Linked DNA regions of Oleidesulfovibrio alaskensis DSM 16109. The protein of the gene in region 2 interacts with the protein of the main gene of each other region in a pairwise test. Links are inferred from orthologs where the notes say so. Each region holds a gene or a part of one and is shown on either strand. Other genes may lie near its edges. The genes, in order: ftsH and hflK.

The links.
Region 1: the proteins of hflK (region 2) and ftsH interact in binary tests that used the Escherichia coli proteins (3 or more experiments, as listed by UniProt). The link is inferred for Oleidesulfovibrio alaskensis DSM 16109 from one-to-one orthologs.

Annotation. Positions count from the first base shown.
Region 1 is NZ_AXWQ01000005.1:244,871-251,760, reverse strand. Bases 1,498-4,496 are described here. They hold ftsH (ATP-dependent zinc metalloprotease FtsH), read left to right. Parts: upstream 1,498-1,997; coding sequence 1,998-3,995; downstream 3,996-4,496. Other genes in these bases: folP (dihydropteroate synthase), read left to right, coding at 3,998-4,496; H586_RS20355 (FmdB family zinc ribbon protein), read right to left, coding at 1,498-1,506. Also shown: H586_RS0103945 (cation diffusion facilitator family transporter), read left to right, coding at 70-1,014; more of H586_RS20355, read right to left, coding at 1,222-1,497; more of folP, read left to right, coding at 4,497-4,858; diadenylate cyclase CdaA, read left to right, coding at 4,868-5,617; H586_RS19885 (CdaR family protein), read left to right, coding at 5,621-6,523; glmM (phosphoglucosamine mutase), read left to right, coding at 6,602-6,890. UniProt on the Escherichia coli protein: Acts as a processive, ATP-dependent zinc metallopeptidase for both cytoplasmic and membrane proteins. Plays a role in the quality control of integral membrane proteins.
Region 2 is NZ_KI519494.1:619,933-626,641, forward strand. What follows is about bases 2,085-4,902. They hold hflK (FtsH protease activity modulator HflK), read right to left. Parts: upstream 4,125-4,902; coding sequence 3,045-4,124; downstream 2,085-3,044. Other genes in these bases: hflC (protease modulator HflC), read right to left, coding at 2,200-3,048; H586_RS0114950 (phosphomannomutase/phosphoglucomutase), read left to right, coding at 4,229-4,902. Outside these bases: H586_RS20260 (transporter substrate-binding domain-containing protein), read right to left, coding at 1-887; H586_RS0114935 (LexA family transcriptional regulator), read right to left, coding at 1,055-1,750; more of H586_RS0114950, read left to right, coding at 4,903-5,602; H586_RS19485 (4Fe-4S binding protein), read left to right, coding at 5,718-6,185; H586_RS19490 (aldehyde ferredoxin oxidoreductase N-terminal domain-containing protein), read left to right, coding at 6,185-6,709.

The DNA.
Region 1 (6,890 bases), on a different replicon or contig from region 2:
AGGATAGTCATTCTCACACATGGACTCTTCAAACGGCATTTTTTATTGTGCAGTCAGAGGAGTGTGACCATGAATAAACATGCAGGCGGAAGCCAGCTGGAGACCATAGCCATGGTAAGCCGCGTGACGTGGATAGGGCTGTGGCTCAATCTTGCGCTTGCCGCGTTCAAGATAATGGCGGGTACGGCCGGACACAGCAGGGCTGTGGTGGCAGACGGTATCCACTCTCTTTCCGATCTGGTGACTGATGTCGTGGTGCTGGTCGGGGTGCGTTTCTGGAGCGCCCCTGCCGATGAAGAACACCCGCATGGACACCAGCGTATGGAGACCATGGTCACGGTGGTCATCGGCCTGCTGCTGGCGGGAGCCGCTGTGGGGATAGCGTGGGACGCCATTGCAGCCATGGGCCGCGAGAGCGCCCATCGCCGCGGTGCGGTTGCCTTCGGGGCTGCGGTACTCTCAATTGTGGTAAAAGAAGGACTGTACCGCTGGACATTGCGTGCGGCCAGAAAGGCCAGATCTTCGGCGCTGGAAGCCAATGCATGGCATCACCGCACTGATGCGCTGAGCTCCATACCTGCTGCTGCGGCCGTGGGGCTGGCATGGTTTGTACCCGCATGGGGGGTGGCCGATCTGGCCGGTGCACTGGTTGTAGCGGTTTTCATTCTGTACGCCGCGTGGAATATCTGCCGTCCCGCACTGGAAGCCCTGATGGACAAAGGTGCTGATGAAACGACCCGCGCTGAACTGGAACAGGTGGTCTGTTCCGTGTCCGGAGTGAAGGATGTGCATTCACTGCGGACACGTTTCATGGGCAACAGCCTGCAGGTGGACATGCATATCAAGGTTGACGGTAGAATAACGGTTGACGAGGGGCATGCCGTGGCTCTGGCTGTGGAGGATGCGCTGTACGCGCTGGGGCCGCATATTCATGATGTGCTGGTGCATGTGGACCCGTGGCTGCCGGAACAGGCACCGCGGGCCGGTGCGGACGGTGAAAAGCATCAGGTGTAAAAGCAGGAGCGCTGCAGAATGTCAGCCGGACTGTCTTGCGGTTTGTCAGCCTCCGGCTGGAGCACTGCGGCGGCGATATCCGGCCGGTTGGCTGCGGCGTGCGGGCGTTGCAGTACCGGCCTGAAAGATGTGTCCGGTGCCTTGCGCACACAAAAGCCGGTCTGTGGTGAGACCGGCTTTTGTGTGCGGGCGCAATCCCGTATGAATTCAATTGCCGCCGCAACTGCCGTTGCTGCATCCGCCGCATCCGCCCGATGGTTTGGACGGGCGGGGAACATGCGGCACATACTGCATTTTGGGGGCGCCTCCGCCTTTTGCCAGAGCGCCCGGCAGTCTGTTGGGGCCTGTTCCGGGAATCTGACAGGGCATGGACATCACTTTCTGCACATTGGCGGCTCCGCAGACAGGACAGGTGATTTCGCTGAAGCTGTCCCGTACAAGTTCTTCAAAACGGTTGCCGCATTCGGTACATTCAAATTCAAAAAGAGGCATCGCTGACTTCCTGTTGTCGTTGCCGGTGTTTGTGAATGACTGCACGCCCGCAGGCGCGGTTTCTGCGCAGCATATAATCACTGCACGGGCGCAGGCAACCCCTGAACGGCTGCAGGTATGCAAAAAGAAAATGATGGGGATAAGAAAAAAATGGCGGAAGCGTATAGGAGTCGAACCTACCGACGACCTCTCAGCCGTCCACCGGTTTTGAAGACCGGGCGCCACACCGGTGACGATACGCTTCCGTTGAAATCTGCGCTATATGCAGAACTGCTTGCAGGTTTCGGGATGTATCAGTTTTTTCCATAGGGCACAAGGCTTGTTATGCTGTTGACGTCTCCGCCCGTTTATGCGTTTTTAGAGTGCAGGTCGTGCAACTTTCGGAAAAGCCCGAAAAAGCGTGTTGCAGACATTGCCAAACCGTGCGCACGACCTTAAACTTCTTAGCTCGAAAGCAATATCCGTCCTGCACGGAATGGAGGTTACTAGCGTTGAATCAGTTCTCGCGCAATTTGGTTTTATGGGCCGTCATCTCACTGCTGATGGTGGTTCTTTTCAACCTGTTCAGCCAGCCCCCCGGGCCGCAGGCCCAGATGTCCTACACTGAGTTTCTTAACAAAGTCACTCAGGGGGAAGTCGTTCAGGTAACTATTCAGGGCGAAAAGCTGAAAGGACAGACCGCCGAAGGGCAGTCGTTCCAGACCATAGCACCCAATGACCCCGACCTGGTCAACCGCCTGCTGGAAAAGGGTGTGCAGGTAAAGGCAGAGCCCAAGGAAGAAGCTCCGTGGTACATGACGCTGCTGGTGTCGTGGTTCCCCATGCTGCTGCTTATCGGTGTATGGATATTCTTCATGCGCCAGATGCAGGGTGGCGGCGGAAAAGCCATGTCTTTCGGCCGTTCGCGGGCCCGTATGATCTCGCACGAATCGGCAAAGGTCACCTTTGACGATGTGGCGGGCGTGGACGAAGCCAAAGAAGAGCTCACTGAAGTTGTTGACTTTCTTAGTAATCCTAAAAAATTCACCCGTCTTGGCGGGCGCATCCCCAAGGGGGTGCTGCTTGTGGGGCCTCCCGGCACCGGTAAAACGCTGCTGGCCCGTGCCGTGGCGGGTGAGGCCGGCGTGCCCTTCTTTTCCATTTCCGGTTCGGACTTTGTGGAAATGTTTGTCGGGGTCGGTGCCTCGCGCGTGCGCGACCTGTTTGTACAGGGCAAGAAAAACGCTCCCTGCCTTATCTTCATCGATGAGATTGATGCGGTGGGGCGTCAGCGCGGTGCCGGTCTTGGCGGCGGACACGACGAGCGTGAACAGACTCTGAACCAGCTGCTTGTCGAAATGGACGGCTTTGAATCCAACGAAGGCGTTATTCTGATAGCCGCCACCAACAGACCTGACGTGCTGGACCCGGCTTTGCTGCGGCCCGGACGTTTTGACAGGCAGGTGGTGGTGCCGACGCCCGACCTGCGCGGACGTAAGCGCATTCTGGAAGTACACAGCAAGCGTACTCCGCTGGCGCGTGACGTGGATATGGAAATGCTGGCCAAAGGTACTCCGGGCTTTTCCGGTGCCGATCTTGAAAACCTTGTCAACGAAGCGGCTCTGCAAGCTGCCAAGATGAACAAGGATCAGGTGAACATGCTTGATTTCGAGACGGCCAAAGACAAGCTGCTGATGGGCAAGGAACGCCGCAGTCTGGTGATGAGCGACAAGGAAAAGCGTGTCACAGCCTACCACGAAGGCGGTCATGCCCTTACTGCGCGTCTGCTGCCCGGCACAGACCCCGTGCACAAGGTTTCCATCATTCCCCGTGGCAGGGCGCTGGGCGTAACCATGCAGCTGCCCGACGAAGACCGCCACGGCTATTCGCGCACATATCTGCTGAATAATCTTGTGGTGCTGCTCGGCGGGCGTCTGGCCGAAGAAGTCGTCTTCGGAGAGATTACCACAGGAGCCGGTAACGACATCGAACGCGCCACCAAAATGGCCCGCAAGATGGTGTGTGAATGGGGCATGAGCGACGCCATCGGCCCCATGAACATCGGCGAGCAGGGTGAAGAAGTCTTCATCGGCCGCGAATGGGCTCATTCGCGCAACTACAGCGAAGAGACCGCCCGCATGGTGGATGCCGAAGTAAAACGCATCATTGACGAAGCCCGTGAAAAGGCCCGCACGCTGCTGCAGGAGAATCTGGATACACTGCACCGTATCGCAGAGGCTCTGCTGGAGCGCGAGACCATTAATGCGGATGATCTTGAGCGTCTTATCGAAGGACGGCCCCTGCTGCCTGTTCCTGAAATCACGGCCACACATCCTGAAGGCGACGCAGAAAATGCCGGGCCGGAGGATTCCGTGGCCGCCGCACCGGCTGAGCATGCCGGAGACGAATTCCTGCTGGAATCGGACGAGGCTGCACGCCCCGCCGCAAAGGACGGGGAGGATGCTCCGGACGGGCAGGAGGAAGATACCGCTGACCGGAGGGAGAAGTAGCAATGCTTCCCCCCATCCATTGGGAAATAGCGGGGGGCAGAGCCATCGGGCCTGCCCCCTTTTTCATTTTCGGTATTGTGAATGTCACCCCTGATTCTTTTTATGACGGCGGCAGACATGACGGACCGGACAGTGCTGTGTCTCATGCCCTGCAACTGGCGGAACAGGGCGCACATGTGCTGGATATCGGCGGTGAATCATCGCGCCCTTATGCCGACCCTGTATCGCAGGAAGATGAAATCCGGCGGGTGCTGCCCGTGGTGAAGGCCCTGAGGGACCGCACCGGCGGCAACGGCCTGCCTTGGGCGCTTTCCGTCGATACCTACAAAAGCGGCACGGCCGCAGCCGTGCTGGAGGCCGGTGCCGGTATTATCAACGATATTTCCGCCTGCTCTTTTGACCCCGCTCTGAAAGACGTCATCGCGCAGTACAAACCGGGCTATGTGCTGATGCACAGCCCCGGCCGCCCGGAAACCATGCAGGACAAACCGGCATATGGAAATGTGGTCGAGGAAATTCTGGACTTTTTCGAGAAAAAGCTGAAAGAATTGGTCGTGGCCGGTGTACCGGAGCAACGCATCATTCTTGATCCCGGTATCGGTTTCGGCAAGCTGCTGGAGCACAATCTGGACATTCTGCGCCACATCGACAGATTTATGTCGCTGGGGCGGCCGGTCATGGGAGCATTGTCCAACAAATCCATGTTCGGGCAGTTGCTGGGGCTGGCTGCCGATGAAAGACAGAATGCCACGCAGGCAGCAACGGCGCTGCTGGCGGCGCGGGGTGTGCGTTTTCACAGGGTGCATGAGGTGCGGCTTGCGGCACAGACCCTTAACCTGGCTGCGGAACTGTACAACGCATAGAGGCGCTGCATGACTTTCTGGGCGGATCTGAGCATCACATGGCGGGATGTGCTCGACATCTCTCTGGTGTCTTTGCTGCTGTACCGTGTCATTGTGATGATACGGGGCACACGGGCGGTGACGGCCGTATACGGACTTATCATCCTGCTGCTGGCGTATTTTCTGTCGCAGGAACTCAGTCTGTACACGCTTAACTGGCTGCTCGAAAACTTCCTCGGTTCGCTGTTTCTTGTCATTATCATTCTGTTTCAGCGCGATATCCGCAATGCCCTCTCCGCCATGGGCGCGCGGAGTTTTTTCCGGCGCAAGGTTGTGGCCGACGAAGCGTTCAGCGAACTTGTGGGGACGGCTCTTTACCTTGCACAGCGGCGCATAGGGGCACTTATCGTGCTGGAAAAGAACGTACCGCTGGGCGACATGGTGGGCGGCGGTGTGCGTCTGGATGCCCGCCTGACCAAGGAATTGCTGGTCACCATTTTTTACCCCAACACGCCGCTGCATGACGGTGCTGTGATTGTGCGCAATAACGAGATTGTGGCTGCGGGCTGTATTCTGCCGCTTTCACAGGGCGTGCAGGAACGCAGAGACTACGGCACGCGGCACCGTGCCGCCATGGGCATAACGGAAGAAACAGATTCCGTGGCGGTTGTGGTTTCTGAAGAGCGGGGAGCAGTATCGGTGAGTGTGGGGGGCAGGCTGACGGGCGAACTGGACGCCGTAAGGTTGAAGCGCGTTCTCCGTAACGCTCTGGAGAAGTAGACTATGCAGCGACACTGGCAATTTGTGCTGCTTTCGGTGTTCATCGCCACCACGCTCTGGTTTATGGTGACCGGCCGTGAACGGGTGGAAACCTGGGTGGACATGCGTATCGAAATGACCGGCATGCCGCCGGACATGATTGTTCTGGACGGCCTGCCCAGCAAGATAAGCGCACGCATACGCGGCCCCAAAGGGCTTATCCGCGGGCTGAACGGCCGCGAATTTTCGTATCCTCTGGATTTAAGCCAGTTGAAGCAGGGCGAGAATGTGATTTCCGTTCTGCCCGACAATATTCCGCTTAAAGGTGCATTTCAGGTGGTGGAAATCAACCCTCCGCGGTTGCAGCTGCAGGCGGATTCGCTGATTACCAGAACACTGCCGGTGGAAGTGCTTCCGCAGGGTGCTCTGGCGCCCGATGTTGAAATAGGCGCACTGCTTCCGCAGCCGGAAACCGTAAAAGTGCGCGGGGCACAGTCTCTGGTTTCCGCCATCGAGTCGGTCAATGCCACTGTACGGCTTTCAAACGGAACCATGCCCAAGGTTGCCGATTTTCCGGCGGTGTACACCGTACCCGAAGGCGTGGAAGTTACACCGCCGCAGGGCCGCGTGCGTGTGACCACAAGGCTGGTGACCACCGAGGTGGTTCTTAAGCGCAAGGTGTCGCTGGAACTGCCTGAAGGGATTGCGGGAAAGCTGCATAGCCGGTATGTAACCCTGACTGTGCAGGTGCCGCGCTCCAAGGCGGGAAGCAAGGAATACCTTAACGCCGCGCGCGTGGTGCTGGCTGTGCCCGACAACATCGCTCCGGGCAGGCATGCGCTTAAATACAGACTGGAACTGCCGGAAAATGCCCTGCTGGTCGGGGCGAAACCGGCTGCACTTGATATCAGCATAAGCGGCAGGTAGCGCTCTTCAGCGCGGCTTGTCTGCTTTTTCATGCGTGTCCGCATGTTGCGGAGCACCCACAATGAGGAGTCGTACAGTATGACGACACGTCTTTTCGGAACTGACGGCCTGCGCGGGCAGGTAAATATATATCCCATGGTGCCGGATATGGCTCTTCGTCTGGGGCTGGCGGCCGGTACTTTTTTTCGCAACGGCAATAAGCGGCATCGGGTTGTTATTGGCAAAGACACGCGTCTTTCCGGCTATGTGTTTGAAATGGCGCTCACATCAGGTCTGTGCGCTGCCGGTATGGACGTTTTTCTGGTGGGACCCCTGCCTACGCCCGCCGTGGCGTTTCTTACCCGCAACATGCGGGCTGACCTCGGTG
Region 2 (6,709 bases):
TGCAGTGTACGGCGGGCAAGCCGTTTTTTCAGAATAACCAGCCAGCAGAGTCCTGCGGCCATGATGAAAAAAAGCGGGGTGAGCACCCATGCCGCGTAACGGCGCACCACTTCTTCTGCAGCCCTGCGTTCCAGCCGGCCGAACCATTTTTCGTAGATGACGTCAAATTCACCGGTCATTCTGAGATGGGCCAGCCCTTCATTGAAAATGACCATGATGTCTTTTCTGTCCGGTGCAAAACCGAAACACAGCGGGGTGGTGAGCAGTGCTTCTCCCGATACGGTGACGTTGGTGATGTTGTGTTCATACATAAGCTGCAGGGCCATGAGCCTGCCGAGCAGCGCTGCTTCTGCCCGTCCGTCCGAAACGGCCTGCAGAGCCTCCAGACGGGTGGTACAGGGCAGCAGGGTGCTGCCGGTCAGGTGCTTCTGCGCGTATTCATGCATGATGTCGTTGCGCTGCACCGCCACCACGGCGCCTTTCAGGTCTTCTGCCGTCATGGCGCGGGAGCCTTTGCGCACGAAAATGGAATGCGAGACCACGGTATAGGGTTCTGAAAACAGAACCTGCCGCGCTCTTTCGCGCGTATAGTACATGCCGGTCAGCGCGTCGGTGTTGCCGGCGTCCAGTTCCGCCTTGATGACATGCCACGGTCCGGGGATGATCTGCACATGCAGCCCGCTGTCGCGGGCGATGGCCTGTACCAGGTCCACGGTGAAGCCCTGCGCCCTGCCGTAGGCCAGAAACTCGTAGGGCGGCAGGCTGTCATCACACCGGAATTCCAGTGTCTGCCCATGCGCGTGCCCTGCTGTCTGCAGGCACAGGCATAGTGCAAGCATCAGAAAAAAGGCGCATGAGCGGCGCATGAGGGCAGAAAAAACACGCATGCTGATTTCCGTCTGTACCGGTTGCCAAGACTCTGCCGGATACCGTGGGGGAACCGGCTGTCGGATAGTTTCTTACAGCGCGGGGGTAAAGGCAAGCCCGCAGCGGAGTTTGACCGTGCGGTGATAAAAAAAGCCGGACGCGGGCGTCCGGCTTTGCGTGCAGGGAATCAGAGCTTCTGGAGTACCCAGGAAACCCGCCCCACGATGCTGGAGTGGTGTTTGCCCAGCGGCAGGTACTGTTCCGGCAGGGCCGGATTTTCTGACCGCAGGATGAACCGCTGGTTCTGCGCGTCAAGAAATACGCGCCTGATGGCGATTCCTTCGTACGGTATGAATACGCCGTACAGCTCGCCGGAGATGATGCTCTTCTGCTGGGTGTCCAGGCAGACAAAAGCTCCCTTGGCGATAAGCGGTTCCATGCTGGTGGCATCCACGCGGAAGACCTGCATGGCGGCTCCGGCAAAGGACTGGGGCACGCTGAGCTTGCTCAGACTTTTATGCGGCAGTTCTTCTTCGGCGGCCTGATCGTCGTGCATGGCGTACACGGTGACCACGGTGCTTTTGGCATCGGGATCGCCGTATTTTGCCGGATCTTCAAAAACCTGCCCGGCGGCAGGCCCGTCCACCGGCTGGTAGCCCTGTTCGGTTCGCAGGTACATGGGGCCGCTGCCCATTTTCAGCCAGTCCGGATTAAGACCGAACTTTTCGAAAAGCTTCATGTACCAGTCCGAAGGCACGCTGTTGCGGCGTTTGGCATCGGAAATGCTGGACTGACGTATGTCCAGCACCTCGGCCAGTTCCACCTGCGTACGCGTGTTGGTGGCCATTTTGATGCGTTCGAAGACTTCATCGAATGTAGACACGATATTCTCCCGCCTTTTGTCGGTCGTGGTAACGGACCGAACGACATGCGCCGGCAAGCGGCGCGGATGTAAAGCGGACAGACCGGTACGCACGGCCCCCCATGGCCGCATCGGCGTATTCTGTCCGCGGTGTACGGTACAAGTTTTCCGGTAGCGGTTGCGTGTCTTAACCCCCTGTCTGGCAGACACAAAAACACACACCGGAAAGACAGCTTTGTTCAGGCGTACAGAACCATGCGACTTTGCTTTGATAACATGAAGTGCCGCTGGAATATGCAGGAGCCTGAAAGTATCTTCGGGGCTGTATATACAAAATGAATGCCATGTTCAATTGCATGGCGGACATTTTGAAGTTTTTTGCGTATAGGCTAGGCAGATGGCCTGAAAAAAGTGTCACATGTTACACTTGTGTCGAGTGACACAAGTGTAACATGTGACGTGGGGACGTATTACTGCAGATAGTTGAAGAAGTCTTCGTCAGAAGACATGATGATACGCGTTTTGCCTTTCAGGCTTTTTTCATATGCTTCCAGACTGCGCTTGAATGCGTAGAATTCCGGCGCCTGCTGCAGCGCTGCGGCATATACGCGTGTGGCTTCCGCTTCGCCATCGCCTTTGATAACTTCGGCGGAGCGCCGTGCTTCGGCCAGCATGACGGCACGCTCGCGGTCGGCCAGCGACCGTATTTTGGTGGCTTCTTCCTGCCCTTCGGACCGGTACTGCTTGGCCTGACGTTCGCGTTCGGCCCGCATGCGGCCGAAAATGGCCCGCTGGTTTTCCGGCGGCAGGTCAGCGCGTTTTATGCGCACATCCACCACTTCCATGCCGTAATCCTTCAGCAGTTCCGAAGACCGTTTGGTCACTTCTTCCATGATTACGGAGCGTTTGGACGAAATGACTTCGCTCAGCGGATAGCGACCCAGAAAGACTCGCATCTGCGAATAGACTATATCGTCAAGACGTGCCTGCGCACTGCGTATGGTGCGCACGGTACGGTAGAACAGCAGCGGGTCGGTAATGCGCCAGCGGGCGTAATTGTCAAGCAGCAGCGCTTTTTTGTCGCTGGTCAGCACTTCTGCCGGATTGGCATCATATTCCAGTATCCGGGCGTCAAGATAGATGATGTTCTGGATGAACGGCATCTTTACATGCAGGCCCGGTCCCATCACTTCGCCTACCGGTTCACCCAGCTGCAGCACTATGGCTTTTTCTGTCTGGTGCACGGTGTACAAAGACTGCACGGCAGCCACTATGACAATAAGGGCCGCGAGCAGTGCCGGAACGGTTTTCTTGCTCATTGCTGCGCTCCCTTTCTGGCGCGGTCCGCGTCCAGCTTGTCCAGCGGCAGATACGGCACTACGCCGCCCGCTTTACCGCTCAGAATAATTTTTTCAAGATCAGGGTTGGAAAGAATGGTTTCCATTGTTTCCAGATACATGCGCTTGCGTGTGATATCCTTGGCTTTGTTGTATTCGGCAAGCACGTTGACAAAGCGCGCCGATTCACCCTTGGCATCACGGATTCTGGTTTCCTTGTATGCCTCCGCCTGGTTGATTATTTCGGCGGCAAGACCGCGTGCACGCGGCAGAATTTCATTCTGATAGGCTTCGGCTTCGTTGATTATGCGGCTTCTGTCTTCGCGTGCGCTTGCCACATCCTTGAAGGCATCTATGACTTCTTTGGGGGGGTGCACATCCTGCATCTGCACGGCAACCACATGCACACCGGCGTTGTAGTTATCAAGAATGCCCTGCAGCAGGTCACGCGACTTGTTCTGTATGTCCAGTTTACCGCCCGTCAGGGCAGAGTCGATGGCATTGTAGCCTATGACCTCACGCATGGCGGCTTCGGCGGCGCTTTTTACTGTCCAAGCCTGCTGCGAGACATTGAACAGAAAGGCCACAGGGTCTTTTATCTGGTATTGCACGATGAACTGCACGTCGACGATGTTTTCGTCGCCCGTGAGCATCAGAGACTCTTCCTTCACCGGACGCAGCTGCCCCTGAGAGAAACCCTCGGAGCTTCTGAAGCCCACTTCCACGCGGCGCACCTGCGACACCTTGGGGGTGTACGCTGTTTCCATGGGGAAGGGCATGTGATAGTGAGGGCCGGGCTGGACGGTTCTGTTGTATTCGCCGAAACGCAATACAACACCGACCTCGTCCGGTTCCACGATGAAGACGCCCGAAAAAAGCCACAGCAGCACCAGCAGTGCCAGAGCAAGCTTACCTACGGGAAAGCGGAACTCACGCAGCTTTTTGATTCCGTCTCCGAGCGGATCGGAGCCGGGGTCCTTGGGGCCCCAGTTGCCGGGCGGTGTTCCGCCCGACTGCCTCTGCCGTTTTTCTTGCAGTTTTTCCCAGTCCCAGTTCATAATACCGAAAAATAGGGCAGTTGCGAGGGGCGGTCAAGTGGGATAGCCATAAAGTTTAGGAATGTCGCAACGCGGACGAAACTGTCGCACCTAACGGAGAACGTATGAAACCGGTTAACAAGGCTGTTTTCAGGGCTTATGATATTCGCGGTCTGGTGGATGTGGACTTTGATGAAGAATGGGTGGAACTGCTGGGCAGGGCCGTGGGCACCTATATGCTGCGGCGCGGCATCGGCGCGGCGGTTACGGGGCACGACTGCCGGCACAGTTCTCCGGGGTACCATGCCGCACTGACCCGCGGCATGCTTTCCACCGGACTGGACGTGACCAGTGTGGGCATGGTGCCTACACCTGTGCTGTATTTTGCGGTCAGGCACCTGAACAGACAGGGCGGGGTTGTCATCACTGCAAGCCATAATCCGCCTGAATATAACGGGTTCAAGGTGTGGGCGGGCCGCACCACCATTCATACAGACCAGATAACAGCCATATACGACATACTGGCCGCACGCGATTTTGAATCGGGCAGCGGCGCAGGGTGCGATGTGGACATTATTCCGGACTATATCGAGGCGGCTTCGCGCGATATAACGCTCAGGCGGCCGGTGCGGGTGGTGCTGGACGGCGGCAACGGAGCCGGGGGGCTGGTGTGTGCGGAGCTGCTGCGGCGTATCGGCGCCGATGTTGTGGAGCAGTACTGCGAGCCGGACGGCAGTTTTCCCAACCATCATCCGGATCCTGTGGTGGAAAAAAACATGGGTGACCTGCAGGCACGCGTGCGGGCTGAAAAAGCCTGCTGCGGCATAGGACTGGACGGTGATGCGGACAGGCTGGGCGTGGTGGACGAAAACGGGCGGCTGCTGTTCGGCGATCAGCTGCTGGCCATGTATGCCCGCGATACGCTGCGCCGTTTTCCCGGTGCGCTGGTAATGGGAGACGTGAAGTGCTCGCATCTGCTTTTCAGAGATATCGAACAGCACGGTGGCCGCCCGCTGATGTGGATAACCGGACATTCGGTCATGAAGGCCAAAATGCTTGAAGCAGATGCCAAGCTGGCGGGGGAAATGAGCGGTCACATGTTTTTCAATGACCGCTGGTACGGTTTTGATGACGCCATTTACGGAGCCGCGCGTTTTCTTGAAATTCTTGCGGCGTCGGATCAGCCTGTTTCGGCCATGCCGGGCTGGCCGGAAACAGCCAGTACGCCGGAACTGCATATGGAATGCCCCGATGCCGTGAAGTTTGACATTGTACGCAGAGCGCAGGAATTTTTCGGCAGCCGGTATACAGTAGATACCATTGACGGTGTGCGGCTGCTGTTTGAAGATGGCTGGGGACTTGTGCGCGCTTCCAACACCCAGCCTGTGCTGGTGCTGCGCTTTGAGGCGCAGACGGCCGAGAGACTGGCACAGATACGTGCCATTGTTGAAAATCCTCTGCGGGACTGGGTAGCACAGGCTGTGAAGGCGCAGGCCTGAAAACGGCGCGGATGCCTGCGGCGCGCGCTGCAGGCGGTGTATCATTTTTACTGCTGCGGGTTGCCCTGCAGCAGCATTGCAGACCGCGCTTCAGCGGCGGTACGGAGTTACGCGTATGAAGATTTTACGCGCTTCACGCATGGAGCGCTGCATAGGATGTCATTCCTGTTCACTGGCCTGTGCGCGTCTGGTGCACAAAAGGCTTTCATGGAATACGGCAGGAATCAGAATTTCCTCGGCCGGCGGTCTTTCCACGGGGTTCGAGGCGCGCACATGCGTGGCGTGCAATCCCGCCCCGTGTGCCACCGCCTGCCCCACCGGAGCATTTTCACAGCGCAAGGGCGGCGGTGTCAAAGTGGACAGGTCGCTGTGCATCCGCTGTGGCAATTGTGCGGAGGCCTGTCCTGTTGAGGCCATTTATATCGATCCTGAAGAGTCGTTTCCCTACGTCTGCATTCACTGCGGGCGCTGTGTGCCTTTCTGCCCGCATGCCTGTCTTGAGCTGGCAGATGCCGATGAAGGCCGGCAGGAATACGGCGGCGGGCAGGGCACCGGGACCGGTCGCGACCACGGAGGCCAGTGATGCGTATTGATTTCACATCGTCAAGAGTTCTGCATGTGGACATGGAGAGCGGGGCATCGCGGGTTATCAGTTTCGGCACCCGCAGCGCGCATCTGGGCGGCAGCGGTCTGGCGGCGGCACTGTACACCGAATACGGTCTGGCGGACGCTCCCGCCGATGACCCGCGGCAGCCGCTGATTTTCGCCATCGGTCCGCTTACGGGCTTTTTTCCGCTGATGAGCAAAGTTGTCTGCGGATTCCGTTCTCCGTACACCGGCGAATGGTCCGAAAGCCATGCAGGAGGCCGGCTGGCGCTGGCCATGCGGTTTTCCGGTTACGATGCGCTGATGATTACCGGCAGGGCCCGGTCTCTTTCGTGTCTTGTGGTGGGGTCGCGTCGGGTGGAAATGCATGATGTGCACTACATGCGCGGGCAGGATGTGTTTACGGCGGGCAAATATATGCGCAGGTTCGGCGCCGACAGGCACGGACACCGCAGCTCGCTGCGCATCGGCCCCGCGGGAGAAAACGGTCTGGGCTACGCC